One region of the Acidovorax sp. 1608163 genome, then DNA from elsewhere that is predicted to be linked to it. Evidence: predicted binding sites of a transcription regulator. Region 1 holds the regulator's gene; each other region holds the start of a gene.
The links. Region 1 encodes FNR, which switches genes on or off when oxygen is low (the NO sensors DNR and NnrR bind a similar motif). Its sites were predicted from a motif close to TTGATNNNNATCAA; they were not measured.

Region 1 (7,732 bases):
AATCCGATCCGGGCGGAGTTGAGCGATCTGGGAGAGCGTACGGTCAAATGACTCAGGGGTCTGGCGTGGCAAGCCGTAAATCAAATCCACATTGATGGAATCAAACCCAATGGACCGGGCGGACTCCACCAAAGCAAAGACCTGCTCGGCGGGCTGGACCCGGTGCACGGCTTTTTGTACCTCAGTGTCAAAGTCTTGCACACCAAAGCTCAGCCGGTTAAAGCCCAACTCGGCCAGCAAGGCCAAGCGCTCGGCATCCACGGTCCGCGGGTCCACCTCGATCGAATACTCCCCTCCAGGCGCCAGCGTGAAACTGCGCTTGAGCATAGACATGAGTTCGCGCAAGCCCTCATCCGAGAGAAACGTCGGCGTGCCCCCCCCAAATGCAGCTGACTGACCACCTGCCCTGCACCACACTGGGCCGTGTGCAGATCAATCTCACGGCTCAGATAGCGCAAATAGACATCGGCGCGGTCATGGTGTTTGGTGATGATCTTGTTGCAAGCGCAGTAGTAGCATAGCGACTCGCAAAATGGAATGTGCACGTACAGTGACAATGGCATTGCCTTGGCACCTGTCCCCAGATGCCTCTGCGCCAATGCCAAGGAATATTCCTCTTGGCCAAATGCCTCCACGAAACGGTCTGCCGTGGGGTAGGAGGTGTATCGAGGACCTGGCACGTCAAAGCGGGTCAGGAGTTCTGGGGTAACTGCGGTCATGGGGATATCCTTGCGTACTAGCTTACTGTGCCGCACCCCTCCTCTTGCGTCCTTGACCTGCATCAAGTGAAGTCATCTCCACAAGAGCGACAATTTGATGCATATCATCTGCCACTACTCGCAGACCGAGGCATACCGGCCTCCCTCGTCGTGCACGATATGCCCGAACATCAACCAGGTTTCTGTGCCATGAATCCGCTCACCATCAAAGTCGCTTGCTCCAACTGCAACCTCCGCGAGCTTTGCATGCCCGTTGGCCTCAATGACGAACAGCTGCAGCGCATCGACGAGGTGGTGGCCGTGCGCCGCAAAGTCAAGCGCGGTGGCACACTCTTTCGCAATGGCGAAGCCTTCACCTCGCTGTACGCCATTCGCACGGGTTTCTTCAAGACCTGCGTAGCCACTGAAGATGGTCGCGATCAAGTCACGGGCTTTCAAATGGCCGGGGAGATCATCGGCCTGGATGGCATTGTGAATGATCACCATACCTGCGACGCCGTGGCATTGGAAGATGCCGAAGTCTGTGTGATGCCGTTTGATCGCATTGAAGAACTATCACGCGAAGTGACTGCACTACAGCACCATGTGCACAAAATCATGAGCCGCGAAATCGTGCGCGAACACGGCGTGATGCTCCTTTTGGGCAGCATGCGGGCTGAAGAGCGTTTGGCAGCCTTCCTTCTCAACCTGGTACAGCGCCTGCATGCCCGCGGCTTCTCTCAATCAGAGTTGGTGCTGCGCATGACCCGGGAAGAAATTGGCAGCTACCTGGGCCTCAAATTGGAAACCGTGAGCCGCACCTTCTCCAAATTCGTAGAGGATGGAACTGTCGAAGTTCGCCAACGCCACGTGCGAATTTTGGACACCGACGCGCTACGCCGCATCGTGAACAACCAACAAGCCTGCCACTGATCGGTTGGGTCTTGAGGCATGCCGACTAACGGAGGCATGCCATCCGGCCTCATGGGCAAGACGGTGTCTTGCGGCAATCGTCAGGTCGATCTTGGTCAGGCACAGGACAGCGGTTGAGTTCAAACGGTGACATGGCCAGCAGCGTGGTCAAAGCGCCGGACGCCATGGTCAGCACCCAGAAGGCAAAGAAGGCCAGCGTGTACACCCCCAGCCGAGACAATGCCAGCGGCTGCCCAAACCAGTGCAGGTCTTGGGGGTCAACCATTGCAAACACCAACACCTCCAAAGCCCCGGCGACCAAAAAGGCCGGCCAAGCAATCCACATCAAACGCTGTGTCCACATCGTGGTGTCTCCGTATGGTTTTGAGAAGGCATCGATGCCTGGGCCTACCGCACCGCCATGAAGGCCCAGGCTCCGCAACTAGCGGGGCTGGTCTTTGAGCGGTGTCACGGCATGGTTGCGGCCCTTGAGCGCAGGCGCCATGCCAGGCTGCGGGTTCTCCAGCCTCTTGTTGATATCAATGCCTTGCTGGTAGTAGTCTTCAGCCACAACGGGGTCAGGGCTGGAGACGGCAATCCACAAGGTAACGAAGCCCGCTACCACGACGATAGCGGGGCCAGAGAGCACCAGCCAAACATGGCCAAACTTCCACCAAGGAGCCGCCTGAACGGGAGCGGGAGCTGAAGAGGAAATCGAAGACATAGCAAACTCCATCAAAACGGGTAAGACAGCGAGACCACAGGCTGCTTACCGAGGAACCAAAAAGACCGTTTTTTCCGATACATGGGCGCCACCACCTTCCGCCCCAATCTCAAACGTCACAGGGTGCGAACCCGGCGTTGCGGACCCATAGGGCACCTGCAAGCGCACCGCCACCCAACGTGACTGCGCAGGCTCAATGTCCACAGCAGACTCCGATACAACCTCCAAGCCTTCCAGCCCCTTGGCTGCTACGTGGTAGCGCTGAGGCGACTCCGTCGCATTCATGATCTGGATACGGTAGATGTTCTCCAGCTTACCGCCCGCAACGATGCGAGACAAGGCGGCGCGATCCCGCACAACGTCGACCTTCAAAGGCGTTCTGGTCATCAGGCTGGCAAGCATGGCCACACACAAGGCCACCAGCACGGCGCTGTAAATCAACACACGGGGCCGCAGCACGCGCCGCAGGATCTGAGACTGCGACCAGCGCTTCACGACGCCGTTCTGGGTAGTGAACCGAATCAAGCCACGGGGGTACTTCACCTTGTCCATGACGGTGTTGCACGCATCCACGCACAACCCGCACCCAATGCACTCGTACTGCAGCCCTTTGCGAATATCAATACCCACAGGGCACACCTGTACACACAGCGTGCAGTCGATGCAATCCCCAAGGCCCTTGGCCTTGTGATCCACGGTCTTGCTGCGGGGCCCACGCGGCTCACCACGCGCCACGTCGTAGCTGACGATGAGCGTGTCCTTGTCAAACATGGCGCTCTGAAAGCGTGCATAAGGACACATGTACTTGCACACTTGTTCACGCATGAAGCCCGCATTGCCATAGGTGGCAAAACCGTAAAACAGCACCCAGAAAATCTGCCAGCCGCCCTGCAACGCGATCAGCTCAGCACCCAGCTCGCGGATCGGCACAAAGTAGCCAACGAAAGTGAACCCTGTCCACAGGGCTACTGCAATCCAAATGGCTTGCTTCAAAAACTTTTTGCGAACCTTCTCAAAGGTCCATGGACCGCCATCCAGGCGCAAGCGGGCACTGCGATCACCTTCGATCTTGTGCTCAATCCACATAAAGATTTCGGTGTACACCGTTTGCGGACACGCAAACCCACACCACAAGCGCCCTGCCACGGCAGTGAACAAGAACAGAGACAGTGCCGAAATGATCAGCAGCCCCGTGAGGTAGATGAAATCCTGCGGATACAGGACCAGACCAAAAATGTAAAAGCGGCGCGCGCCCAGATCGAACAGCACCATTTGGCGCTGCCCCCACTCCAGCCAGGGCAGGCCATAGAACACCAACTGGGTCAGGAACACCATGGCCCAGCGCCACCGGGCAAACAAGCCGCTGATCGATCGCGGGTAAATCTTCTTCTGCGCCTCATACAGGGAGACGATCTCAACCTGGCTGCTGGAGGCATCGGAAGCATCAGCCGCAACGGGAGCGATGGGAATGACCTTGCGAGGAGACTCGCTGGGTTGCTTCATGGTGGCGCTCTTTAATTCTTCAAAACTTCTCAACCCAAACAACAAAGGGCGGCATCACCCGATACCGCCCCTACCCAGCTTACTGAGCCTTGTTGTTTGACAAACCCCAAACATACGAGGCCAGCACCTTGATCTGGGCTTCCGTCAACTTTTCTGCCTGTGCAGGCATTTGGTTGACCTTGCCGTTGTTGATCATGGCAGTGATGGCCGCCTCACCCCAGCCATGCAGCCAGATGTCATCGGTCAGGTTGGGGGCACCCAGGGCCTGGTTGCCTTTGCCGTCCATGCCGTGGCAGGCGGCACATGCCGTGAACTTGGACTTACCCAAAGAGGCGCGCAAGGAATCATGGGGGCTGCCCGACAGGCTCAACACGTAGTGCGACAGGTTGCGCACATCTTCAGGCGTGCCCACTGCTGCAGCCATGGGAGGCATGTTGCCAATACGGCCCTTTTGCAAGGTTTCCAGAATCTTGTCTGGGGTGCCGCCGTGCAGCCAGTCGCCATCCGCCAGATTCGGGAAACCCTTGCTGCCGCGGGCATCCGAGCCGTGGCATTGCGCGCAGTTGTTCATGAACAAGCGCTCACCAATTGCCTTGGCTTGCGGGTCAACCGCAATGCTTTCAGGTGTCATGGCGGCAAAGCGTGCATACAGAGGCTCCAGCTCCTTGTTGGCCTTTGCCACTTCAGCCTCGTACTCGCCCTTCTGGGTCCAGCCCAGCTTGCCAGCCGAGGTGCCCAGGCCTGGGTAAGCCGCCAGGTAGCCCAAGCCAAAGATGATGGTGATAACGAACATCCACACCCACCAGCGTGGCAGGGGGTTGTTCATTTCAACCAGGTCTTCGTCCCAGACATGGCCTGTGGTGTTGTCGGCCGTTGCCACGACCTTTTTGCGGCCGGCCATCCAAAGCAGCAAGGCGCAGCCAAAGATGCCGATCAAAGTCAGCGCGGTCACAAAGACCGACCAGAAATTGCTGGTGAAGTCACTCATGGGTTTTTCTCATTCTGGTGGAGTTCATTCTTGCTCAAACGGCAAGCGAGCGGCCTCGTCGAACTGGGCGCGATTGCGGCCCATGTAGGCCCACACCCAGATGCCGATGAAGCAGACCATCGAAGCCAGCGTGGCCACGATGCGCATGGTGGTGATGTCCATTGCTGCTCTCCTTTACTTGAGCGCGCGGCCCATGACTTGCAGGTAGGCAATCAGCGCATCCAGCTCGGTCTTGCCCTTGACCTCATCCGCAGCGGCAGTGATCTGCGCGTCGGTGTAAGGCACACCCACCGTGCGCAAGGCCTTCATGCGGGGCGCGACATCCGTGGGATCAATGGTGGTCTTCTCCAGCCATGGGTAGGCAGGCATGTTCGACTCGGGCACCACATCACGCGGGTTGTTCAAGTGGATGCGATGCCATTCATCGCTGTACTTGCCGCCCACGCGGTGCAGATCAGGGCCTGTGCGCTTGCTACCCCACTGGAAGGGGTGGTCGTACACAAACTCGCCAGCTACCGAGTAGTGGCCATAGCGCAGAGTTTCTGCACGGAAGGGGCGGATCATCTGCGAGTGGCAGTTGTAGCAACCTTCGCGGATGTACACATCGCGGCCCATGAGCTGCACAGCGGTGTAGGGCTCTACACCCTTGACAGCCTCAGTGGTGGACTTCTGGAAGAACAGGGGCACGATTTCCACCAGACCGCCAATGGCGATCACCAGCAGAATCAGCACGATCATCAGGAAGTTGTTGGTTTCAATCTTCTCGTGGCTGAAACCGGCAGAAGCTTGCTTATTGTTTTGAGACATATTGGCTCCTTAAGGCTCAAGCGTGGGCTGCGTTCACGGCGGGAATCGCCACCTTGACCGAACGGCCAGAGATTGCAGTGGCCCACACGTTCCAGGCCATCACCAGCATGCCGCCCAGGTACAGCAGACCACCGGCTACACGGATCACATAGAAGGGGTAAGTGGCCTTCACGCTTTCAACGAAGGTATAGGTCAGCGTGCCATCAGGATTCACGGCGCGCCACATCAGGCCCTGCATCACACCGGCAATCCACATCGCAGCGATGTACAGCACGATGCCAATGGTGGCCATCCAGAAGTGCAGTTCAATGGCCTTGATGGAGTGCATCTTTTCACGGCCAAACAGACGGGGCACCAGGTAGTACAGCGAGCCCATGGAGATCAAACCCACCCAGCCCAAGGCACCCGAGTGCACGTGGCCCACTGTCCAGTCGGTGTAGTGGCTCAGGGCGTTGACGGTCTTGATGGACATCATCGGGCCTTCGAATGTGGACATGCCGTAGAACGACAAGGACACGATCAGGAAGCGCAAGATAGGATCGTCGCGCAGCTTGTGCCATGCGCCAGACAGCGTCATCACGCCGTTGATCATGCCGCCCCAGCTGGGGGCCAACAGGATCAGGGAGAACACCATTCCGACGGATTGCGTCCAGTCAGGCAGCGCGGTGTAGTGCAGATGGTGAGGGCCCGCCCACATGTAAGTGAAGATCAGAGCCCAGAAGTGCACGATCGACAGGCGATACGAGTACACAGGGCGACCTGCTTGCTTGGGGATGAAGTAGTACATCATGCCCAGGAAGCCTGCCGTCAGGAAGAAGCCCACCGCATTGTGGCCGTACCACCATTGCACCATGGCATCTTGCACACCAGCGTAGGCCGAGTAGCTCTTCATGAAGCCCGCAGGCACCGCAGCACTGTTCACCAGGTGCAGCAAGGCCACAGCCAGAATGAAAGCACCAAAGAACCAGTTGGCCACATAGATGTGCTTGACCTTGCGGGTACCCACCGTGCCGAAGAACACGATGGCGTAGGACACCCAGACCAGCGTGATCAGGATGTCAATGGGCCATTCCAGTTCTGCATATTCCTTCCCGGAGGTGTAGCCCAACGGCAGGCTGATCGCCGCCGCCAGGATGACCAGTTGCCAGCCCCAGAACGTGAACGAGGCCAGAGCGGGGGCAAACAACCGAACCTGGCTGGTGCGCTGCACCACGTAGTAGCTGGTGGCAAACAGCGCGCAGCCGCCAAACGCGAAGATCACTGCATTGGTGTGCAGCGGACGCAAGCGACCGTAGCTGAGCCACGGAATACCGAGGTTGAGTTCAGGCCAAGCCAGCTGGGCGGCGATGATGACGCCCACCAGCATGCCGACCACCCCCCAGACCACGGCCATGATAGAGAACTGCCGCACGACAGTGTCGTTGTAGTGCGCAGCATTTGTTTTTGGAAAATCCATCGGACACCTCTTTGTATTGCGATACAAGTTTTAACCAGACTGGCATTGCGGTTATTGACGAAAGTCAACCGTCCCGGAGAATGCGCTCCCCCTCTTGCTCCACGCTCTCAAACTGCCCCCGGTACACCGCCCACCACAGGCCCGCCAGGATCATGAGCACAAGCACCACAGACAAAGGAATCAGCAAATAAAGGATGTCCATCAGGCGGGCTCCACAGCATTGAATGAAGAGGCTGCTGGCAAAACACCCGCAACCGTAAAAGAAGAAGGGCCGCCCTGCTCTGCCGACAGAACGGCGGGCAAGCCTCTGGACAAGCGGGCCGCGTTCAGCACCACCAACAGCGAGCTGAGCGCCATGCCCAGCCCCGCCAGCCACGCAGGCATCCAGCCCACCACAGCCAAAGGCACGCACAGCGCGTTGTAGCCAGCCGCCCACCACAGGTTTTGGCGCACGATAGAAAGCGTCTTGCGCGCCAACAGCACCGCCTGTGGCACCAGCGCCAAGCTGTCGCCCAGCACCACAAAATCCGCCCGCGAACGCGCCAGTGGCACCGATCGGCCAAAGGCAAACGACACATGGGCGCCCGCCATCACCGGGCCGTCATTGAGCCCATCGCCCACCATGGCCACATGGTGGCCTTGGG
Region 2 (7,732 bases), 1.3 Mb from region 1:
ACCGATCGCCAAGGCAATGCATTGTCTTGGGCTTCGTCTGGTGGTCAAGGTTTCAAGGGCTCCCGCAAGTCCACTCCGTTTGCTGCCCAGGTAGCTTCCGAAGTGGCAGGTCGTGCAGCCATTGACCAAGGCATCAAGAACCTGGATGTTGAAATCAAGGGTCCTGGTCCTGGTCGTGAATCTTCTGTGCGCGCTCTGGGCGCCCTGGGTATTCGCATCACATCGATTTCCGATGTGACGCCTGTGCCGCACAATGGCTGCCGCCCTCAAAAGCGCCGCCGTATCTAATTTTCCCAAGCCCACCGCCACCTGTAGACGCGAAAGCGCTCCAGGTGGCTCCCGCAATGGTTTGCGGTAGATGACATAAAAGGAAGCTCAAGTGGCACGTTACCTCGGCCCCAAGGCCAAACTCTCTCGCCGTGAAGGCACGGACCTGTTCCTGAAGAGCGCTCGTCGTTCGATCGCTGACAAGTCCAAGTTCGACTCCAAGCCTGGTCAGCACGGCCGCACTTCCGGTGCCCGTACTTCCGACTACGGTCTGCAACTGCGCGAAAAGCAAAAAGTCAAGCGCATGTACGGCATTCTGGAAAAGCAATTCCGCCGCTACTTTGAAGCTGCTGACGGCAAGAAGGGCAACACTGGCGCGAACCTGTTGTTCCTGTTGGAGTCCCGTCTGGACAACGTCGTGTACCGCATGGGCTTCGGCTCCACGCGTGCAGAAGCCCGTCAGCTGGTGTCGCACAAGGCGATCACGGTGAACGGCCAATCGGTCAACATCCCTTCGTACCTTGTGAAGGTGGGTGATGTGGTTGCTGTGCGTGAAAAATCCAAGAAGCAATCCCGTATCACTGAAGCTCTGCAACTGGCCGCCCAAGTAGGCATGCCAGCGTGGGTCGATGTGAATGCCGACAAGGCAGAAGGCGTCTTCAAGAAGGTGCCTGATCGTGATGAGTTCGGTGCAGACATCAACGAATCGCTGATCGTTGAGTTGTACTCGCGCTAATCACTCGAACTAATTTTTCGAGTAAACCGTTCCTAAACCGCGAGGCATCGCGGTTTAGGCGCTTCACCAGCCTTACCGGTGTAACGAGCTGGGGGTATTGAGAGGAAGTCTGAATGCAAACCAATTTGCTGAAACCCAAGGCGATCAATGTTGAGCAGCTTGGCCACAATCGTGCCAAGGTGGCTTTGGAGCCGTTCGAGCGTGGCTATGGCCATACGCTGGGCAATGCCATTCGACGCGTTCTGCTTTCGTCTATGGTGGGTTACGCAGCGACTGAAGTGACCATTGCTGGCGTGCTTCACGAGTACTCGTCGATTGACGGTGTGCAAGAAGATGTGGTGAACATTCTCTTGAACCTGAAGGGCGTGGTCTTCAAGCTCCACAACCGCGATGAAGTCACACTGAGCCTGCGCAAGGATGGTGAAGGCGTGGTGACTGCCCGTGACATTCAGACGCCCCATGACGTGGAAATCGTCAACCCTGATCATGTGATTGCACACCTGTCGCAAGGCGGCAAGCTGGACATGCAGATCAAGGTGGAAAAGGGCCGTGGTTATGTGCCCGGCAGCATGCGTCGTTATGCCGACGAAGCAACCAAATCCATCGGTCGCATTGTTCTGGATGCGTCTTTCTCTCCAGTCAAGCGCGTCAGCTACACCGTAGAAAGCGCTCGTGTCGAGCAGCGTACTGATCTAGACAAGCTGGTGGTTGAAATTGAAACCAACGGCGCCATCACTGCGGAAGATGCAGTGCGAGCATCTGCCAAGATTTTGGTGGAACAACTGGCAGTGTTTGCACAGTTGGAAGGCGGCGAGTTGACCGCTTTTGAAACACCTTCGGGCCCACGCGGTGGTGCTACGTTCGATCCTATCCTGCTGCGCCCTGTGGACGAGCTGGAATTGACCGTGCGTTCCGCCAACTGCCTGAAGGCTGAGAACATCTATTACATCGGTGACCTGATTCAGCGCACCGAGAACGAGTTGCTCAAGACGCCTAATCTGGGTCGCAAATCGCTCAATGAGATCAAGGAAGTTTTGGCTTCCCGTGGCCTCACTTTGGGCATGAAGCTTGAAAACTGGCCACCAGCTGGCCTGGACAAGCGTTAAGTTATAATTTCGGGTTCCCCTTTTCGGGAACAGTGCATTGGGCAGTACCTGATACGGCTGCCTGATTTAATCAAAGTAAAAAGGAAAGCACCATGCGCCACGGACACGGCCTTCGCAAACTCAATCGCACCAGCTCGCACCGCCTTGCGATGCTGCAAAACATGATGAACTCGATCATCGAGCACGAGGCCATCAAGACCACGGTGCCTAAGGCCAAGGAACTGCGCCGCGTGATCGAGCCCATGATCACCCTGGCCAAGGTTGACACCGTTGCCAACCGCCGCCTGGCCTTCAATCGCCTGCGCGACCGTGACAGTGTTACCAAGCTGTTCAACGACCTGGGCCCCCGCTTCAACGCGCGTCCCGGTGGCTACACACGCATTCTGAAGATGGGCTTCCGCGTGGGTGACAATGCGCCTATGGCCCTGGTTGAGTTGGTGGATCGCGCTGCAGAAACTGAAAATTCTTCGGCAGCAGCCGAATAATAGGGTATAATTTAAATCTACCGCGCGATGGAGCAGTCTGGTAGCTCGTTGGGCTCATAACCCAAAGGTCGGAGGTTCAAATCCTTCTCGCGCAACCAAACATGGCGCAAGCCGTATCAAAAAGCCCTCTTTTGGAGGGCTTTTTTTTGCCCGTTTGTAAAGGCGTCGGCCGTGCGCCTCTTTCTATGGGTTGCTATCGCAGTTTAGAGAGTCAGTGTGCCGCAGCCCAAGCGTGCTGCTGAGCGGTCTCCCGAGCCGTCCTTTGCGGGGCTTTGAATGGGGCGCCAGGACTCGCGTCAGTGCGGCACTTTCGGAGTGCCGTCCTCTGAGCAATGGAGTAGTTGCCTGCGTTCAGTGACCAAACAGGTCTGATCTGGCGGACTCCGTGATGGCTACGACGCAGGGGTGGCTGATGCGGCGCTCCACAGAAATCGCAAAAAACTCCTCCACCAATTCGCTGGAGCGGCCAATGGCTTCCACGCCAAATTGGGTCTGGGTCTCTTGTTCCAGCACCGTGGGTGACGTGAAGATGCCCCGTCCTTCCCGCCCAAAAGCATTCATGAGCGCGCTATCGTCAAACTCGCCCACGATTCGTGGCTGCAGGTGGTGCTTGTTCAGCCAGTGATCCAACTGCTGCCGCACTGAAGATTGCGGCCCCTGGATGAGCATGGGGGCGCCGTGCAGACACTGTGGAAATGGCCCCTGCAGCTCGTTTTTGAGTGCTGGTGCGCAGAAGAAGCTCATGCTGGACGATCCGAGCGCATGGTTGAAGGCCTTGACGCCGATTTTCTTGGAGGCGGGCTCATCGGCCAGCAGCAGGTCCAGCCGGTGAATGCTGAGTTGGGCGAGCAGCTCGGGGAATTTGCCCTCGTGGCAGGTCATGTGCACCTGCTCCTTCATGCCGAGCGCGGGCTCCAGCAGGTGGTAGGCGACGGATTTGGCGACCGAATCTGCCACCCCCACCTTGAACTCCAGAGGTTTGGAGTGCCCCCGAGGCAGGCGAATGGATTTTTCCAACTCATCGCTCAGCGCAAATATCTGTTCTGCGTAGCCCAAGGCAATGCGCCCCTCGTTGGTCAGCTCCACGCCCCGGCCCCGCTTGCGAAACAGCTCATGCCCCAGCCACTCTTCCAGTTGATTGATCTGCCCGGACAGTGTTTGGGGGGTGGTGTGCAGTTGTTCTCCGGCGCGCATGACGCCACCGGCCTTGGCGGCTGTCCAGAAGTATCGGAGGTGTTTGAAGTTCATGGTGCTGCCTTATTGATCGCAAAAATCGAAGTGTTTTTATCAATAAAACGAATATACGCGAAGTGTTGAACGCACTACAGTGGGTTTCTGGCAAGGCGATGAGAGCCTTGCCAGTCGTTTCACAGATGGGTGTTCACAAGGAGTTGCCATGCGTATTACGACCCGAGGAAAAGTCGCTGTATCGGCCATGACGGATCTGGCTTTGCATCAGAGGATGAAGCCGGTGTCGCTGACGACGATCAGCCAGCGTCAAGGCACGTCGCTGTCGTACCTGGAGCAATTGTTCAGCGCGTTGCGCCGTGCCGGCCTGGTGGAAAGCACCCGTGGTCCAGGCGGCGGCTACGCCCTGGCGCGCCGTGCTGAGCAGATTGCCGTGGCCGAGATCATTCTGGCGGTGGAGAACATGGACGTGGACGACTACCAGCCCCTGACCGCCCCCCAGGTGGCACAGCTCAAGGCCATGACTGGCGAGCTGTGGGTGTCTTTCAATGCCCGCGTGCTGGAATATCTGCAATCGGTCTCGCTCAAGGACCTGATGGAGCAAGCGCAAGCGCAGGGCGTGGTGACTGCCCCTGAGCCTGAGGCCAAGACCTTGCGGAAAACCTCTGGGATTGCCCCGGTGGCCCGCCCTTTGATGGCGCGGTTGCAAATTCCCAATTCGGTGTTTGCCTTGGGGGCCTTGCCGCTGGCCCCTCGCCGCTGAGCGCAAAGCCCTGAGTAGAGGCGCGCGAAGGTCGCGTCGCCGTTGCGGTGGCTCAGAAAAGAAGGCCTGGGATTGCCCCAGGCTTTGCGCAGCCGTGGTCGCCCTTGGCTTGGGGTCGAATCAGGCCATGGACGGGTCCGCCGCCATGTTGTCAAACTTCTTGAAATACTGGCGCGCCATGGCGACCAGTTGGGCGTCGCTGGGGTGGTCTGCAGCCACTGAATCGACCACGGAGGCCGCTACGGCGGCGCTGTGTTTGCTGCACCAGTCGCGGAACTGGTTGCGCGCCAAGCCGGGGCCGCAAAGCAGCACTTCGTGCGAGCCGTGTAGGGCCTGCGCCACATCGGTAAAGAAGGCGCTCGCGTCATCGCCCTTGCCCTGGTGCTTGTGGTGGCTGCGGGACTTGATGCGTTGTGCTTGCACATGTTCGCGGTCAAACATGACGACATGGGCTTCGGAATGGTCCATCCAGACAACAGCGTGAAAAGTGCTCATGGGTCTACTTTCTTGAAGTGAAGAAAAAAGGGAAACGGGTGATCGAATAACGCCTGTGCGGTGGGTGTGCTGCGGCCTAGTGGCCCGGCCTGTGGTGGGCCTCAATGGCCTCCTGACAGTGCACGCAGCGCGCAACCTCTGGGGTGGCTTTGAGGCGGGCGGCGGCAATGTCCTGGCCGCAGTCGGCACACTCGCCATAGGTGCCTGCGTCGATGCGGGCAAGGGCGGTGGCGATGGCATTGAGGTGCTCTGCCTCGCGGTCTTCCAGGGCAAATTCCAGCGTGCGCTCTGATGCGACCTGGGCTCGGGAGTCTTCTGCGTGCGTGAAATGCTCAGCAGCGGCCTCTACCCGGCCCGTGGCCTCGCCGCGTTGCTGGGCCAACTGGGCTTGAATGCCCGCTTGCTGTTCCAGCAGTTGTTGGCGGTACGAAGTGGCTTGTGTCTTGTCCATGCGGTCAACTCCTGCAAGTGATGGGGAACGGCTCACAAAACTCTTTCGGCGTTGTTGCTGCGTCTTGTCGCACATACCGTACTGCCTGTGACGCGGCGCGTCGCCAGAACCGCTTTGTCGAGCTTTCTTTGCTGCTCTGAACGCTTTCATGGTGCGCTGGTCTGATGCGCGATGCGTTGACAGAGGTCAAGCTCTGAGCAGGCCCGCACCTGGCTGTGCGATGGCTGGCGTGCCAGCCACGTGGTGAAGCCATCGCATGACGCTGATCAAGGGTTTTGCGGGATGCGCTTCTACAATGCGCGTTATGCAAACCATTCGCAGCCTCCGCTGGCTCGCCCGCCTTGTGCTGGCGTGGTTTGTTTTGTCGATCGGCGTTGCGGTGGCGTCGCCGCTGGTCAACCCTCAGGCGATGGAGTTGATCTGCTCGGGTTCGGGCGCGATCAAGATGCTGATCAAAACCGACGATGGCGCCAAGGAAATGCCCAGCCACACGCTGGACTGCCCCCTGTGCGCGCATGTCGGCGCACCGCCGCCCACCGCGCAGGCCCAGCTGCCTGTGGTCCATCCCCTGGCGCATGCGTTGCGCCCCATTCCTGCCGCGCACATTGCTGCGCGCACCGCCGCGCCGCTGCCGCCGCGCGGGCCCCCTGCGTTCTCCTGATTTGCTATTTGTTTGATAGCTGCTTGCGCTTGATTGATAAGCACTGGCGGCCTATTTGGCTTGTTATCAGGAGTTCCCATGCGCAAAAGCCGCATGGCGCTGGCCGTGGCCAGTGCCTTTCCCCTCGTCCTTGCCTTCACGGTCACCGTGGCCGTGCCCGCATTTGCCCAGACCGTTGACAGCGCCGGCAGCAGCCATGCCCCCGTCAAGGAACTGGGCGTGGTCACCATCACCGGCGGGCAGCCCACCTCGCTGCCCACGCAGATCCCCACCACCATCGAGGGCGTGACGCGCGAGCAGATCGAGCATTCGATCAACGCCACCGACAGCGAAGACGCCCTCAAGTACCTGCCCAGTCTGCTGGTGCGTAAGCGCTACATCGGCGACTACAACCACGCCGTGCTGTCCACCCGCGCCTCGGGCACGGGCAACCCGGCGCGGTCCATGGTGTTTGCCGATGGCATTTTGCTGAGCAACTACCTGGGCAACGGCCCCACCAACGCGCCACGCTGGATGCTGGTCACGCCAGAAGAAATTGAGCGCGTGGACGTGCTCTACGGCCCGTTTTCGGCCGCCTACGCAGGCAACTCGGTGGGCGCGGTGGTGGACTACGTCACGCGCATGCCGACAAAGTTCGAGGCCCACGGGCAGGTCAGCTATCAGCACCAGCCTTTTGACCTGTACAACACCAACGGCACCAACGGCACCTACGGCGGCAAGCAGGTCAGTACCTCGGTGGGCAACAAAAATGGCGACTGGTCGTGGTTCCTGAACTTCAACCAAACCGACAGCGAAGGCCAGCCGCTTACCTTCCCCACGCGCCTGGTGTCTGCAGGCACCGTTGGCAGCGCAGGCACACCCGTGACGGGCGCAGTGCTGGGCAACAACCGCAGCAACCAGCCCTGGTACCTGCTGGGCACGGCCACCCAGTACCACACGCAGCAAGACCACATCAAGGCCAAGATCGCTTACGACTTCTCGTCCACCGTGCGCGCCGCCTACACCTTCGGCTGGTGGCACAACGCATCCGAGGGGCGGCCCACCAGCTACCTGCGCGATGCCAATGGCAATGCGGTCTACAGCGGCACGGTCAACATCAATGGCCGCTCGTTTGCGCTCGCGCCCACGGACTTCAATGTGTCCAACGAAGACCTCACGCATTTCATGCACGGTTTGTCGGTCAAGAGCCGCACACAGGGCGTGTTTGATTGGGAGGTGGCCGCCAGCCTGTACGACTACCAGACCGACACCCTGCGCGCCGCTACCGTGGCGCTGCCTGCCGCGCTGAACGGCGGGGCAGGGCGCATCGTCAACAGCAAGGGCACGGGCTGGAACACGCTGGCCGCCAAGGGCACCTGGAGGCCCGATGGGCTGCAGGGCACGCACATCGTGGACTTTGGCCTGCAGCGCGACAGCTACCAGCTGCGCACTATCGAAAACGCTACGACGAACTGGATCAGCGGTGATGCAGGCGCCCGCAACCAGGCCTTCACCGGCGACACGCAGCTCATTGGCCTGTGGGCACAAGACACGTGGAAAATCGCGCCACGGTGGAAGGTCGTGCTGGGCGCCCGCGCCGA
Region 3 (7,732 bases), 1.3 Mb from region 1:
GGTCCAGGCTGAGTGCCCCGGCCATGGGGGCTGCCCATGCCATGCTGTGCAGCCGCCCGCCAGCTCGCTTCAATGGGCCGCGCACGGCCCACACCAACAGCCCCGCGCCGAGAAAGACCCAGATCACTTCGGATTGGGTGGCAATGGTTACGCCCGCGCTGACCAGGTAGATGGCCCCGAGCAGCCTGTCCTTGCCCACGCTCTTGGTCGTGAGCTTGTAGGCACTCAAGGCAATGATGCCGATGACGGAGGCGCCCACGCCATAGAAAACTGCCTGCATCCAGGAGATGCCGCCGTAGGCTTTGTAGGCAGCCCCCAGTGCCAACACCATCGCAAAAGACGGCAGCACAAACGCCACGCCGACCAGCGTGGCGCCCCACAGGCGGAAATGCACGTAGCCGAGGTAGATGGCCAGCTGCGCAGCCAAAGGGCCTGGCATGAGCTGGGCCAGGGCCATGCCCTCCTTGTAGTCGGCATCCGAAATCCAGCCGCGTTGCTCCACCAGATCGCGGTACATGTAGCCGACCAGTGCCACGGGGCCACCAAAGCCCAGCGTGCCCAGGCGCAGCATGTACAGCACCAGTTGCCACAGCGTGTAGACAGGAGCACTTGCAGCGCTGGCGTCCGGCGCTGCCGTTACCTTGAGATCGTTCATGTTCATTCCTGAGGTGGTGAGGTGCTACGGTTTGCGGTGAGTAGAGAAATGCGCATGGAGCGAGTCCAGCACCCCGCCCACATCGGCCAACAGGGCGTCGTCGTCCGGCCAGCGCTTGCGTGCACCGGCCAGCACGGCTTCGAAGCCACCCGCTTCGGGCGTGGTTGCGCCCCCCACATCCAGGGCATGCACCATGGCCCCCAGGCGCAGCAGGCCGCGATCACCGTCCAGGCCAAAGCTCGCCAGCAGCACCTCAAACGTCACCCGCTCACCCACATGCGAAAACGTAGCACCGTCGAAGTCAAAGCCCAGTGCATCCGCAGGGCAGTCTGTGATGGCGTTCAGCCACACAAAGCGCGCGCTGGGGTCGATGAAGCGCTGAATGAGCCAGGCGCTGGCCACGCGATCGACCCAGAGATGGCGGCGCGTCGCCCAGAGCCGCCCTTGGTATTGCATGCGGTCACGCCGTGCAATACGGCCCGCTGTGGTCTGAGGCTCGCCGGGGGACTGCAAGGCCTCCACGGCGTTGGCGAAGTCGCGCCACTGGGCTTCGGCCCGGATGGAGGCTTCGCCCGGAAAGAAGTCGATCTTGCGGATCGCCTCGTAGGTGCGCGCATATCGGCGCTGCAAGCGCTGAAGCTCGGCACCCACCAGCGTGGGCAAAAGCTGGCGGGCTTGCGCCAACTCGTCCAGCCAGGGGGTGTAGTCGGCCGTCCGATCAAACAACGTTTGGTAGGCGGCTTGCTCGGCCATGTGGGTTGCTTGCACCTGCAGCAGCCAGGCCTGTCCCCCTTCTTGCAAAGCCTCGTCGGCCAGCGGTTGAAGCTGTGCAGCTTGCTCTGCTTGTGCGGGCAGCAAGTAGGCGCCGTCGCGCAATGCGGCGCAGCCCAGTGCCTTGACGGCACGCCAAATCCGCATGCGCACCGTAGCGCTTGCCGAGGGGAGGCTGACGACCAAGGCCAACCATGAGTGAGAAGGGCGATGCATGGCGCAAGCTTAAATTGGTGTCACAAGCCTTGCAATGAAGTAGCGATATCTACATTTTTGAGAGCCTTGTCCGGGTGCTCAGGCCAGCGAGGCCGCTCTGATTTGAATCAAGTGCCAGCGGAACTCATTTTGTAAAATGAGAACCAAACTCATTTGCGTAAAGATTGACCCCCATGAAAACAATGCACGAGGGTGCCGCCGCCGCCCTGCACCCCAGCACGCAGGCCGCCACACCGACGGCGGCTTCGGCGTTCCCCTCTGCTGCTTTGGGCCTGGACGGGCTCAAAGTCCGCACCCCTGCGTTGGTGACCGGGCTGGTGCCTGCGCGCGATGGGCGTGAGCACAGCACCTTGCTGCGCTTGCTGGAGATCGGCTTTGTGCCCGGTGAGGCCGTGCAAGTGCTGGCCCGGGGGGCGTGGGGGGGCAATCCCCTTGCCGTGCGGGTGGGGCAGGCCACGTTTGCCCTGCGCCAGCAAGAGGCGGCCATGGTGCAAGTGCAGGTGTTGGCATGAGCGCGGCGGTGAACATGGGCGCAGGCGCAGCCACCCCGGCGGGTGAGTTGATGCGCGTGGCCCTGCTGGGCAACCCCAATTGCGGCAAGACGGCGCTGTTCAACCTGCTGACCGGTGCCCGCCAAAAGGTGGCCAACTACGCGGGCGTGACGGTGGAGCGCAAAGAAGGCGTGCTGCACACGACCAGTGGCCGCAAGGTGCGGGTGCTGGATTTGCCCGGTGCCTACAGCCTGCACGCGCACAGCCTGGACGAAGCCATCACCCGCGACATCGTGCGGGGCCGCCGCCCTGGCGAGGCCTTGCCCGACCTGCTGGTGTGCGTGACCGATGCCACCCATCTGCGGCTGAACCTGCGCCTGGTGCTGGAGGCGCGGGCCCTGGGCCTGCCCATGGTGCTGGTGCTGAACATGAGCGACATGGCCGAGCGCCAGGGCATTCAGATCGACCGCGAGGTGCTGTCGCGCGAGCTGGGCATGCCGGTTCTGGCCACTGTGGGCGTGCGCGGCGATGGTGCCAGCGAGCTGCTGAGCTGGCTCGATTCGCCCGCTGCACAGGCGCTGAAGGCGCCGCAGGTACCCGCCCAGGAGGCGGTGGCGCTGGATGCTTCTGCGCTGGATGCGCAGACCCAGGTCATCCGCACCCACCAGCAGGTGCACCGACTGATGGAGCTGGCGGTGCGCTCCCCGGCCACCAGCCTGCGGGCGGATGACCGGATTGATGCTGTGGTGCTGCATCCCGTGTGGGGCATGCTGCTGCTGCTGACCACGCTGTTCTTGATGTTCCAGGCCGTGTTCACCTGGGCCACGGTGCCTACCGATTGGATCAAGGCGGGGGTCGAGTGGACTTCGGCTCTCATCCAGGAGCACATGGCCGATGGGCCGCTGCGCAGCCTGTTGGTGGACGGCGTGGTGGCCGGGGCCGGGGGCGTGCTGGTGTTCTTGCCGCAAATCCTGACGCTGTTTCTGTTCATCCTGGCGCTCGAAGACTCGGGCTACCTGCCGCGTGCCGCCTTCTTGCTGGACCGTGTAATGGGCACCGTGGGGCTGTCGGGCCGTTCGTTCATCCCGCTGTTGTCGAGCTTTGCCTGCGCTGTGCCGGGCGTGATGGCCACGCGCTCCATCACCCACTGGCGCGATCGGCTGGTCACCATCATGATTGCGCCGCTCATGACCTGCTCGGCCCGGTTGCCGGTGTATGCACTGCTGATCGGCGCCTTCATCCCTGAGCGCACGGTGGCTGGCCTGTTCAACCTGCAGGGCGTGGTGTTGTTTGCGCTCTACGTGGGCGGTATCGCCAGCGCGATGGCTGTGGCCGGTGTGGCCAAGTTGGCACGCTCTGACCAGCGGCCCCCTCAGCTGCTGATGGAGCTGCCCGCCTACCGCTGGCCCAGCGTGCGCAGCCTGCTGCATGGGTTGTACGAGCGGGCGATGATTTTCATCAAGCGCGTGGGCGGCATCATCCTGGCCGTCACGGTATTGCTGTGGTTCCTGTCCACTTACCCGGCGCCACCCGAAGGCGCTACCGAAGCGGCCATCACCTACAGCTTTGCAGGCCAGCTGGGGCGCTTGCTGGAGGTGCTGGTGGCTCCCATCGGTTTCAACTGGCAGATCGCCATCGCCCTGGTGCCCGGCATGGCCGCACGCGAGGTGGCGGTAGGCGCCCTGGGCACGGTGTATGCGTTGTCGGTCACCGGTGAAGAGGTGGCCAGCCAGCTGGGCCCACTGATCGCGCAGAGCTGGTCTTTGGCTACGGCGCTGTCGTTGCTGGTGTGGTTTGTGTTTGCGCCGCAGTGCATCTCCACCATCGCCGCAGTGCGGCGCGAGACCAACAGCTGGCGCTACCCGCTGCTGATGGTGGTGTACCTCTTCAGCCTGGCCTATGCGGCCAGTTTCGTGACCTACCGAATCGCTTTGGCCCTGGGAGGTGGCGCGTGATGTGGCAACAATGGATCACCGGCTTGATCGTGGCGCTGGCCGCCGCCTACATGGTGTGGCGCTGGCTGCCCGCCGGGCTGCGCAAAAAGCTGGGCCGAGTGCACCCGGCCATGGCGCAAAGCGCTGGGTGTGGCAGTGGCGGCGGAGGCGGCTGCAGCAGCTGCGGAGGATGTTCGTCGTCTGCGGCACCCAGTGTGACGGTACACCCTGCCGAGGGCCGCGAGCGGTTTTGACGGGCGCTGTGTATGGGGCGCAGCCATCTGCAGCCCTTGTGGCGGTGGTTTGGAGTCCGCGTTAAAGCGTGGCCTTTCCCAGCGTCAGCGTTGCAGCTACGCGTAAATTTGCCCTGCTTTCAGCGCATCCAAAGCATTGCGCATGTTGGCGCGTGCCTGTGCTTCGTGGCGGTAGAAAAACCACTCGTTGTGGTAAATGCGCGGCCGGTCCAGAAAGCCCTGTAGCACCGCACTGCGTCCGGCCACGTAGCGTGGCCAGCGCACAAAGAAATATTCCTTGCGCACGTTGCGCTCAAACTGGCGGTACACCGCATCGCTTTGGCCCAGCACGGCCAGGTCAATGTCCACCACCCAAGTGGCGTCGCCCTGCAGCACGCCCGGGTTGTGGCATGTGGCCATGATGTGTTCGTGCACGGTGCGCACCAAGCTGGGCGGCAAGGGCTGGCCGCTGAGGAAGCGCGAGGCCCACTGTGCGCTGCGTGCCTCGTTGTGGGCGCTCCAGGGCCAATACACCGCGTCGTGAAACCACAGGGCCAGCGCCACGGCGTGGGGTTGTTCCAGCGCGCCGGGCAGTTCGTTTTGCACCGTCTGCCAGTGGTCCAGGCAGGCCTGCAGGTGCGATGCGTTGTGGTACGCCCGGGGCCAGCGCTGCCAGCTGCGCAGCAGGTGCTGGCCTTCTTTCATCCACGCGTTGGCAGGGCAGCCCAGAGCAGTGCCCAGGGCCTCCCATTGCGCCAGCAGCGCGTCGGTATCAGTGGTGCTGCGGTGGAACATCCCGCTTTGGCGTTACGCCATGCGGCCGAGCAAAAGGTACTCCATGAGTGCTTTTTGCACGTGCATCCTGTTTTGGCTTCGGCCCGCAGCCTGCGGCGGCTTCACGTCCGCGTTGCGGAAATGAGCCTGCACCGAAACAGTCTGCTGGCGCTGTCGCGCCACCGCGTTGCATTTCATGCCACGCGGCCGAGCAAAAGGTACTCCATGAGTGCCTTTTGCACGTGCATCCTGTTTTCTGCCTCATCCCACACCACCGATTGCGGGCCGTCGATCACATCGGCTTCCACTTCTTCGCCCCGGTGCGCGGGCAGGCAGTGCATGAACAGGGCGTCGGGCTGGGCGGCGGCCATCATTTCGGCGTCCACGCACCAGTCGGCAAAGGCCTTTTTGCGGGCCTCGTTTTCAGCCTCGTAGCCCATGCTGGTCCACACATCGGTGGTGACCAGGTCAGCGCCTTTGCAGGCTTCGAGTGGGTTGCTATAGAACTGATAGCTGCTAGCGCTTACTCCGTGTGCGCCAGAGGCCAATTTTTCATCAATCTCGTAGCCGCGAGGGGTGCTCACGTTGACCTTGAAGCCCAGCAGCGCAGCGGCCTGCAGCCAGGTGTTGGCCATGTTGTTGCCGTCGCCCACCCAGGCCACCGTCTTGCCTGCGATGGAGCCACGGTGTTCGATGTAGGTGAAGATGTCGGCAAGGATCTGGCAAGGGTGGTATTCGTTGGTCAGCCCATTGATGACCGGCACGCGCGAGTGCGCGGCAAAGCGCTCTAGTTTGGTCTGCTCGTAGGTGCGGATCATCACCAGGTCGGTCATGCGACTGATGACCTTGGCGCTGTCTTCAATCGGCTCGGCGCGGCCCAGTTGGCTGTCGCCGGTGGTCAGGTGCACCACGCTGCCGCCCAGCTGGTACATGCCCGCCTCAAAGCTCACGCGGGTGCGGGTGCTGGCCTTTTCAAAAATCATGGCCAGCGTGCGGTCAACCAGCGGGTGATGCTTCTCGTACGACTTGAACTTTTTCTTGATGATCGCTGCGCGCTCGAACAGGTAAGCGTATTCGTCAGCGGTGAGGTCGGTGAACTGCAGATAGTGTTTCATGGGCAAAAAAGGGCACGCCGTGGCGTGCCCTGCAAGGTTTATTCGGCCAGGATGGCTTTGACCAGAGGGGTGAGCTTGGCCACGATTTCGTCGGCCTCGGCCACGGTGAGGATCAGCGAGGGCACCAGGCGGATGACGCTGTCGGCCGTCACGCTGATCAGCAGGCCCGCTTCGGCTGCGCGGCCGGTGAGGGCGCCGCAGGGCTTGTTCAGCTCAATGCCCAGCATCAGGCCCTGGCCGCGGATTTCCTTCACGCCGCTCAGGCTGCCCAGTTCGCGCTCCAGCGCTGCCTTCAGGTGGGCACCCACGGTCGCTGCGTTTTGCAGCAGGCCGTCTTCTTCCATGATGCGGATGGTTTCGTTGCCCGCACGCATGGCCAGCTGGTTGCCGCCAAAGGTGGTGCCATGGTTGCCGGGCTGCAGCACGTTGGCGGCCTTGGGGCCCGCCACCACGGCGCCAATCGGCACGCCCGAGCCCAGGCCCTTGGCCAGGGGCATCACGTCAGGCACGATGCCCGCCCACTGGTGGGCAAACCACTTGCCGGTGCGGCCCATGCCGCACTGCACTTCGTCAATCATCATGAGCCAGCCGCGCTCGTCGCACAGGGCGCGCAGCTGCTGCAGGTATTCCACGCGGGTGGGGTTCACGCCGCCTTCGCCCTGAATGGTTTCAAAGAACACCGCGACCACATTGGGGTTGCCTTCGGTGGCCTTCTTGATGGCTTCGATGTCGTTGAGCGGTACGCGCACAAAACCTTCGACCAGCGGGCCAAAGCCGCTGTAGATCTTGGGGTTGCCCGTGGCCGACATAGTGGCGATCGAGCGGCCATGGAAGGCCTTTTCGTAGACCACGATCTCGGGCTTGGCAATGCCCTTGTCCACGCCGTACTTGCGCGCGATCTTGATGGCGGCCTCGTTGGCCTCCAGGCCCGAGTTGCAGAAGAACACGTTGGTCATGCCCGAGCGCTCCACCAGCTTGGCTGCCAGCGCCTCTTGTAGGGGCGAGTGGTAGTAGTTGGAGGTGTGGATGAGCTTGGTGATCTGGTCTTGCAGCGCGGGCACCAGCTTGGGGTGGTTGTGGCCCAGCGTGTTCACGGCAATGCCGCCCAGCGCGTCCAAGTACTCCTTGCCGTTCACGTCCCAGACTCGGCTGCCCTGACCGCGAGCCAGCGCAATCGGTACGCGGCCATAGGTGTTCATTACGTGGGGCGAGGCTGCCTCAATGAAAGCGGTCATGCAGAGATCTCCAGACGGTGCAAAAAAGGGTTGGGCTTGTGGCCCGCGATAGGTCGGTAAGAGACCAGATACAGGGTCTTCAACCCGAAAAACGAAGCACGATTCTAGGGGGAGAGCCATGGCTGGCTGTTGACAATTGCGCATCACTGCAATGCGTTACCCGACGACCCACTGGGAATACCGGGTTAGCTCTTATATAAGAGTTAGAATGCGGGGCCGTAGCAACACTGCGGTGAGCTGCCACTTACCCAAGCGACCCCGATGGTTTCCCCCTCCACAAAAGAAGTCTTCATCCAGGGCATTACCCA
Region 4 (7,732 bases), 2.2 Mb from region 1:
CTGTCCTGCACAGCCTGGCGAATGCGCTCAGCCACTTGCCTGGCAGTGGCTGCGTCGGTGTAGGGCAGCAGGGCCAGAAACTCCTCGCCGCCCCAGCGGGCGAGCAGGTCATCCTCGCGCAGGTGCTCGGCCATGGTGCGAGCCACCGCCTGCAACACTTTGTCGCCCACGGCGTGGCCGTGGGTGTCGTTCACCCGTTTGAAGTGGTCCACATCGCACAGCCACAGGGCCACAGGCGAGCCCTGCCGAGCGCACTTGTCCAGTGCCGTGCTGGCTTGCTCCTGAAAATGACTGCGGTTAAATAAGCCCGTGAGCCCGTCCAGCGTGGCCAGTCTCAGCAACCGCCTCTCGGCAATCAGGATGGTGCGGCGATAGAAAGCGGCCAACGCCGCCGACAGTGCAAACGCGATGCAGATGTGGATCCAGTTGACAAGCTGCATGCCATTGCCAGGCAAGGGGTCCAGCGGGCCGATGTAGTCGCACAGCACCCGCAGGCCTATGTAGTAAGACAGCAGCGCCAGCACGATGGGGGCGGCATACCGCCCCGCGTTGGCAATCACGATGGCCGGGACGAACAGCAGCAGGTAGTAGTGAAAGCCGCTGTCCCAGCCAATCAGCAGCGACCCCAGGGCCGAGTGGCCGATGACCTCGGCCCAGATCAGCACCAGCCCCGGCACATTGCGCCGCCGCTGGATGAGCGCATACGCCCCCAGGTACAGCGCAATGCTGCCCAGATTCACCAGCGCCAGCGGCACCGAGCCCAGCCACAGGAACAGGCCGATGTAGCCCAGGTCAATGCACGCCGCCGTCAGCGCCACCCGCTGCACCATGGCCCAGTAGGCCTTGCCAGCCAGGCTGGAGCCGCGCTGGGCAATGGGGCGGGGAGGCTTGTGGGACTGCGTTGGCATGGATCAGGGCGGGCAGTGGGCTGTCAGCGCCTGCGGTGCAGGCCAAAGCAATGGGGGTGAGTGGTTTACAAAGTGATACATCGTAACCACTGCGGCTGCCCATGGTCTGCCAAACAGGCAGGGGAAAGTGACTTGTTTAAGCCCGTGGCTTGTCCGACGCATTCGTCACCGTCATGGTCGGGGCCGAAGCGGCGCGCAGCGGATGCGCCGCTTGGCTCTGCAGCACATTGAAATCTAGCCCCTGCGTAAGTGCATTAAGCGCTAGAAGCTATCAAAAATATAGCAATTACCAGCCTGGGCCAGATCGCGGTGTAAACCCGTGGCTCACAGCGCTACGCACCGGCACCCGCCCATTTGCTAAGGGATGATGCCCAGAATTCGCTGGGGCGTATGTTCGTAGTGGGCGGTGTTATGGCTTCGCGCATTTGGCGTGCCTGCAATCGGCCAGGAGCAGTCTGTGGCGACAGATAAAAGCGGGCACTCAACAGACAAAGTAAGCGGCCTGCTTTTGATGCGTCAGCTTTACTGCCAGGTCAAGTTGGCTTTTGTGAAATTGCCAGTCGCACTTCGCTAAATCGCATTCTTCTTAAGTCTCCCTGCGCTTCCAGGATGCCTTTCTGAACCAGCAGATCCACGCGCTGGGCGTAGTAAACATCCGCAATCCCGCTCGGTTTGTTAGGCCAGTTGCTCGTCATTACCTCTGCGACCAAGCGGGCGACTTTTTGCCAGTGAGGTGCCGCTGCACTCATGAGCGCATCGTCGGCCGCAGCTACTTGGCGCTGCGATAGCGCTTCAATGCGAGCTTGCTGTCCCGCACTTAGCGGACCGTCAGGCTCTTGGTTGTCAGATTCTCCACCGACACAGCGTATGTCTTCATGCAACTGGAAATCTGAGGTTTTCGTTCGTGACATAGAGCGTGCTCAATTTTTGGGGGACTTTACCCACCTTCTGCTGAGTGCTCGTTAACGTCCTTATACCCGGGGCAGAATTCGGCCAGGAGCGATCTGTGGAAGTCAATGAAAGCGGACGCTCAACGTAGAGGTGCCCGGCGGTCGACAGGAGCGATCGCAGGGAGCGTACGAAGTTGGGCGTCCGCGTCGACGGCCGTGTTAGACCTCACCCCCGCTTACGGTTGCTGGTCGAATTACGTACCCGCTGCCACGCCCCAGATAGCTATGCGACAGCGTGGCCAATGCCATCATTCCAACAGCCACCCACCCGAACGAGGCTCCGGACTTCCGCGCTCCGAAAACGAGGAGTGCAGTTCCGCCGATGACCACCGCACTTTGCAGCCATCTGTTGCGCGCGACGTATTCGGTCTCCAGGACAGCAACTGCGACTCCGTCTTGGCGTAACACGCACTCAAAGACGCCTCGCCGAAGGTTCCTGGTCGTGAGCTCCAACGAATATGTCGCTTCGCCCACGGCCAGTTCGTGCACCGAGGTCAGAGCGATCTTGCGTCTTACGGCCACTAAGACGCCGTTTAAGTAAACCTCCTCCTTCCCAGTCAGAGATGACGTCCAAAGTGCAAAGCGGTGACCGGCATGTTGGAATACAAACCAGAGCCCGTGAAGAGCGCTTGCGGACGGTGTGGAGGGAATGATGCGCGACATGTTAGGGGCTAACGTTGGCGCTCAGCGGGCGGCGAGGCCGTCCGATGCAGCAAAGGGTTAAGTCTCATCATCCCAACCGCTCCTTAGTGCGACACCATGCAAACTCCATGAGCCCACCCAACTCTGGGTCAGGTTGTTGAAGCACAAGGCTAGCGATCGCTTCTTGGAAGCTCCGCTCGCAGACGCCCCCAAGCGACTGAACCAAGCAGGCCAAGATTCTGTGCTGGATCTCATTGACGCTGCGCAATTGGCTGGGCTCGTCCAGTTCTTCGGTTTGTGGTCGATAACTGTTGCGGGCGACAACAGTGAGATCGTGAGCCAACGCAGCAAGGAAAAGTACTTTGCTCTCATGTGGCAATTCGGCGAGCCAATGACCCTCCTGTTTAACGCTTTGCATGTGGGTGACACTTAACGTCGGCGCTGTACGGCGGGCAACACCCGCCGCGTAGCGGCCTCATTTTGTTACCTGTCCGCTTCGAGCAAAGGGTTAAACATCACGTTTTACCCCTGCGAGGCGAACCTCTGAAAATCGCATTGCCATTGGATCGCCTTGCACCTCAAGCGCACCGCTTTGTTCCAATTCAATGATGCGGACCGGCATGTAAACATACGGAAGATGAGGAAACTTCGCGTCGAATTCTTTCAATGAAGTTCCGACGACCATCGCCACCTTGCGCCAGCGCTCTGTGCAACTTTGCAGGATAAGTGCATCAACCGCTGCAGCGTCCGCGGCTGTCGCTTGCCGCATCTGCGCCAATTCCTCCGGCGTCGGTTCGTCGTCATTCTCTTCGTCGTCAGCGTCAAGTGGTTCTATTTGATCTGGCATGGTTTGATGGCGATGGGTGGCAGTGAGGTTTAACGTTCAAACTCAGCGGGCGGCGAAGCCGTCCGCTGGAGTGCAGGGTTGGGCATCACGACCGCCATGATGGAAGGCCGTTACGCGGGACCAGAACATGCAGGCGTAAATCGGCGCTATTGATGCCCTGCCAGCTTCAAACTCGAAGCTAACGAACTCTTTGGTTTTTAGAGAAGTCACTTTTGCAACCTCTGTCTTCGGCGCGCTTGGGCACTCGCTGCGCTTGATGCCCTTGAAGTTTCCGAATACATGCTCAATTCCGTACCGAGGATCCAATTCACGTCGCGCTCCGTCGTGCTGACTTACAACTCTCTGGGTACTTATGAGCCATCAGCTTGTTTGAGAGAAGAAGCCGCTAACAATCGGAAGCTCGCCTGGCAGGAAATCAAATGAAAATGCCAATTTGGGGTGAACACAACCAATGACCGTGTGCTCCCATTGATCTGGCGTCATGGAATGACGACGAACGCTCGCGACGGCGATGTTCTGAGCAGTCTGGTCGTTCGGGGACTCGGAACTCATGATGCTCAACGTGATGTATCCCGCAAAACTTGCGGGATAAACTGGACCTTGCAGGATATTCTGGACACTGATTCCTCCTGAAAATGGCTTGCAGATTGGGCTTGCGGTCAGTGTGCTGTTCAACAGCACAGATATAAAATTTCCGACAAACCCGGCAGGCATCAACTCAGCAAACTATAGCTTGCCAGTAGGCAGGCACCGTGCACTGAGACAGCGCGGTTTGGACGTCAAGCCAGTGGGTAGTGAGTCAACGGCAGCTTTGCGGTAGTTTCGTCCACCGGCTGCTTAGGGCTCGCAGCATTCTCTCGTCACCCATCCCTCACCCCTTCTCCCCCAACGTCTGCAGTCCCCCCGCAATCGTCTGCGCCAGCACCTCTGCGCTGGCGCGCAGGGCTGTGGCTTCATCGTCCGCCAGCGGCGGCAGGTAGGGCGTGGAAGCGCCCGTGCGCCCGATCACATGGGGCAGGGAGACGCAGGTGCGTTGCACGCCCAGCAGCTCGGGCAGGTAGGTGGAGACGGTGAACACGCTGCGCTCGTCGCCCACGATGGCGCGCACCAGGCGCGCGATGCAGCCGCCGATGCCGAAGTTGGAGACGCCCTTGCCTGCCTTGATGCGGTAGGCGGCGGTGCGCACGTCTTCGGCCATGGTGCGCTGCAGGGCGGTGTCGATGGGGCGGCCGCTTTGCTGGGCAAAGTCCAAGAGCGGCAGGCCGCCCACCTGGGCGCCGGACCACAGCAGCACTTCCGAGTCGCCGTGCTCGCCCAGCACGTAGGCGTGCACCGAGCTGGGCGACACCTCCAGGTGGTGTGAGAGCCGGTCGCGAAAGCGGATGGAGTCGAGCGTGCAGCCGGTGCCGATGGCGCGGCCCGGGGCCACGCCCCAGCGCTGCACGGCAATGGCGGGCATCACGTCCACCGGGTTGGTGGCAAACAACAAGATGGCGCCCGGCGCGGCGCGCAGCACCTGCTCGGTGATGTGGTCCACGATGCGCAGGTTTTGCTGCAGCAGCTCCAACCGCGTCTGGCCGGGCTTGAGGCTGGCGCCTGCGGTGATCACCACCACGGCAGCGCCTGCCAGGTCGGCGTAGCTGCCCTCTTGCACCCGGGCCGCAGTGCCAAAGGCGGCGGCGTGGCCAATGTCGGCGGCCTCGCCCGCAGCGCGGGCGGGGTCTACGTCCACCAGCACGATGTCGCTGACGCCGGGCGTGGACGAGAGCAGGTAGCTGGCTGCGGCGCCAACCTGGCCCGCGCCGATCACTCCGATGCGTGCGCCCATGTCACAGCACTCCCATCATGGGCCACAGCGTGGCCGACAGCAGCAGGATGAGGCCCAAGCCCGCCAGCGTGAGCAGCAGGCCCACCTTGGCAAACTGGCTGGTGCCAAAGGCCCCGGTGCCGTAGCACAGCATGTTCTGCGGCGCGTTGGTGGGCAGGATGAAGCCGAACGAGACGACGAAGCTCTGGATCATGACGATGCCAAAAGCGGTTTCCTTGGACACAGGCAGCGACTGCGCAAACGCAATGAAGATGGGGATGAGCGTGCTGGCCAGCCCGGTGGCCGAGGCAAAGCCCAGGTGCAGCACGATGCTGAAGAGCGAGAGCGCACCGATCACCGCCACCACGGGCAGGGCCGACAGGCCCATCTGCCCCAGTGTTTGCTGTGCCAGCCAGCCTGCGGCGCCGGTCTTGGACAGCAGGTTGCCCAGCGAGATGGACGCAGCAAACAGCACCACCGTGCCCCAGGGCACGAGCTTTTCGGCCTGCGACCAGTGCATGACGCCGATCTTGGGCATGAGCAGCAGGGCAATGCCCAGTTGCGTGGTGGTGGTCGTGTCAAACGGGTGCAGCATGCCTTCGGTGGACCACATCACCAGCAGCAGGAGGGCCACGGCGATGAGGCGCTTTTCGGGGGCGGTGACGGGGCCCAGGGCCTTGAGCTGCTCGCGCAGCTTTTCGGTGGCGTTCTCCGTCGATTCGACCGAGGGCTTCAGAATCCACAACGACACGAAGAACACCACCACGCTCATGCCCAGGGTGAAGGGCAGGGCCGTCAGGAACCACTGGCTCCAGGTCACGGTGTGGCCAAACGTGGTCTGCATGAAGTTCAGGCTGATCAGGTTTTGCGCAGCGCCGGTCTTCACGGCCATGTTGAAGATGGAGCAGGCCTGCGCGGTGACGATCATCAGCGCTGCGCCCAGGCTGCTGCCCACGGGCAGGCCCAGGGCGGCGGTGATGCCCACCATGATCGGGATCACCGCGCCCACGCGCGCCGTGGCCGAGGGGATGAACAGCGCCAGCACAAAGCCCACCAGCATCGCGCCCACGGTGAGGCGCGCGGGCGAGATGCCCACCCGGCTCATCACGATGAGGGCCACGCGCTTGTCCAGCCCCGTGTGCTTGAGCGCCACAGCCAGAAACAGCGCGGCGGCCACCAGCAGCACGGCGGTGGACGAGAAGCCGCCCAGCATGGTGGTCAGCGCATCGGCCGAGCCCATGGGCTTGGCGCCGGGCGTGAGCGGCTTGCCCATCAGTCCCACCACGGCCATGCCGGTGAGGATGACGGCGCTGTTGGCGGGCGAGACGCATTCGCTGATCCACAGCGTGATGACCAGCGCCAGCAGCGCCAGCGCGACTTGCCCGGAGGCCGAGAGGCCTGCGGGCGTGGGCAGCATGAGCACGATGCCGTACAGCGCAATGGCCAGCAGCAAAAAGCCGAACTTGCGGTTGGAGCTGGGCTCGGGGTGCGAGGTGATGGAGGGGGTAGCGGGGAGGGGGTGCGCAGCCGCATTGGCTGCTGGGAGAGGTGTGTGTGAAGCAGGAGCGGTCGACATGAGAGAACACTTTCTTGTTGTGGTCCGGCAACTCCAGCGCGCAGGGGGGATCGCCCGCCAGGCACGCCGTTGCTGCCGAAAGGGCAGCCCATTCCGTGCCGCCCTGTGCCACAGCATGCGCCTGCTGTGCGGGGGCGGTGTTGATGCGCATCAAGACCTGGGCGCATCTGCCCGCCAGTGTTTTGCCCCCGTGTGGCCCTAGTGTCAAAGCGCAATATGCTATTGATTTGATAGCTGTTTGCGCTTATTGCATGGGCGCTAGAGGGTGTTTTTGCTTAAAACATTACCCCATCAGCACCCAGTGGTTGTCCAGCGCCATGGGTTCGGGCCAGGGCAGAAAGGCGGGCTTGGCGCTGGGGTGCCAGCGCACCAGGCCCGGGGCGGTGGCCACCAGCACGCCGCCGCCGGGTTGGGGCCCGGCCCAGGCGGTCAGGGCGTAGGCCTCTTGCAGTTGCACGATGGCCGAGAGCTTGTCGGGCATGCTGGGGTGCCACAGTTGCGCCAGCCCGGCCTTGTTGCTCGACACCGCAAAGCCGCCGTTGTAGGCCGGGGTGATGTCGCCCGCGTAGCCGTGGCCGTCGTTCACACGGCTGGGCACGCTCAGCTGGTCGCCCTCCAGCACGGCCAGGATGGGCGCGGCGGCGCGGCGGGCGGGGTCTTCGTGCTCGGCCTGCATGGCCACGCCCAGGCGGCGGGGGGCATCCGAGGTAGCGGCCGTGGCGGACGTGCTCCAGGCGATGTGGCGCATGCTCAGGCGCGGGTCGTCCAGCACCCAGCGCTGGGCGATGCGGCCCGTGTGGGTGTCGATGCGCACCAGGGCCGATTCCATGCGCTGCAGGTCGTACTTGGCGTCGGCCAGGTTGCGCAGCACGCCGCCGTTGGCCACCAGCAGGTGGCCTTGCGTGTCCAGCACGGGTTGGTGGGGGTCGATGCCGCCGCTGTCCCACTCGTCCTGTTTGCGCAAGGTGGTGGCATCGCGCACGCCGATGTGGCCGCGCCCGG

Region 2: EAG14_RS02205 (TraR/DksA family transcriptional regulator) is a predicted target of FNR. The motif match lies at 5,668-5,681, and genes of this name have one in related genera.
Region 3: EAG14_RS13600 (FeoA family protein) is a predicted target of FNR. The motif match lies at 1,740-1,753, and genes of this name have one in related genera.
Region 4: EAG14_RS20480 (DASS family sodium-coupled anion symporter) is a predicted target of FNR. The motif match lies at 6,871-6,884, and genes of this name have one in related genera.

Annotation. Positions count from the first base shown of each region.
Region 1 is NZ_CP033069.1:1,765,514-1,773,245, reverse strand. Features, by position in the region: partial or broken gene hemN (oxygen-independent coproporphyrinogen III oxidase) at 1-719, opposite strand, end outside; gene fnr (fumarate/nitrate reduction transcriptional regulator Fnr) at 909-1,631, shown strand; gene EAG14_RS07985 (hypothetical protein) at 1,681-1,974, opposite strand; gene EAG14_RS07980 (FixH family protein) at 2,053-2,334, opposite strand; gene ccoG (cytochrome c oxidase accessory protein CcoG) at 2,380-3,837, opposite strand; gene ccoP (cytochrome-c oxidase, cbb3-type subunit III) at 3,917-4,825, opposite strand; gene EAG14_RS07965 (cbb3-type cytochrome c oxidase subunit 3) at 4,850-4,987, opposite strand; gene ccoO (cytochrome-c oxidase, cbb3-type subunit II) at 5,000-5,632, opposite strand; gene ccoN (cytochrome-c oxidase, cbb3-type subunit I) at 5,649-7,088, opposite strand; gene ccoS (cbb3-type cytochrome oxidase assembly protein CcoS) at 7,153-7,290, opposite strand; partial or broken gene EAG14_RS07945 (heavy metal translocating P-type ATPase) at 7,290-7,732, opposite strand, start outside.
Region 2 is NZ_CP033069.1:485,593-493,324, forward strand. Features, by position in the region: gene rpsK (30S ribosomal protein S11) at 1-288, shown strand, start outside; gene rpsD (30S ribosomal protein S4) at 380-1,003, shown strand; gene rpoA (DNA-directed RNA polymerase subunit alpha) at 1,117-2,109, shown strand; gene rplQ (50S ribosomal protein L17) at 2,202-2,594, shown strand; tRNA gene EAG14_RS02185 (tRNA-Met) at 2,616-2,692, shown strand; gene nhaR (transcriptional activator NhaR) at 2,946-3,842, opposite strand; gene EAG14_RS02195 (Rrf2 family transcriptional regulator) at 3,991-4,545, shown strand; gene EAG14_RS02200 (hypothetical protein) at 4,666-5,040, opposite strand; gene EAG14_RS02205 (TraR/DksA family transcriptional regulator) at 5,117-5,491, opposite strand; gene EAG14_RS02210 (DUF2946 family protein) at 5,787-6,152, shown strand; gene EAG14_RS02215 (TonB-dependent receptor) at 6,231-7,732, shown strand, end outside.
Region 3 is NZ_CP033069.1:3,061,072-3,068,803, reverse strand. Features, by position in the region: gene EAG14_RS13610 (chromate transporter) at 1-655, opposite strand, end outside; gene EAG14_RS13605 (chromate resistance protein ChrB domain-containing protein) at 680-1,642, opposite strand; gene EAG14_RS13600 (FeoA family protein) at 1,816-2,154, shown strand; gene EAG14_RS13595 (ferrous iron transporter B) at 2,151-4,088, shown strand; gene EAG14_RS13590 (hypothetical protein) at 4,088-4,321, shown strand; gene EAG14_RS13585 (hypothetical protein) at 4,418-5,095, opposite strand; gene EAG14_RS22865 (hypothetical protein) at 5,108-5,272, opposite strand; gene argF (ornithine carbamoyltransferase) at 5,269-6,189, opposite strand; gene EAG14_RS13575 (aspartate aminotransferase family protein) at 6,228-7,424, opposite strand; gene EAG14_RS13570 (DUF3579 domain-containing protein) at 7,686-7,732, shown strand, end outside.
Region 4 is NZ_CP033069.1:4,588,703-4,596,434, reverse strand. Features, by position in the region: gene EAG14_RS20510 (GGDEF domain-containing protein) at 1-908, opposite strand, end outside; gene EAG14_RS20505 (DUF3658 domain-containing protein) at 1,442-1,819, opposite strand; gene EAG14_RS20495 (hypothetical protein) at 2,742-2,933, shown strand; gene EAG14_RS20490 (DUF3658 domain-containing protein) at 3,009-3,347, opposite strand; gene EAG14_RS22975 (hypothetical protein) at 3,708-4,022, opposite strand; gene EAG14_RS20485 (L-lactate dehydrogenase) at 4,219-5,175, opposite strand; gene EAG14_RS20480 (DASS family sodium-coupled anion symporter) at 5,177-6,730, opposite strand; gene EAG14_RS20475 (DUF1513 domain-containing protein) at 7,014-7,732, opposite strand, start outside.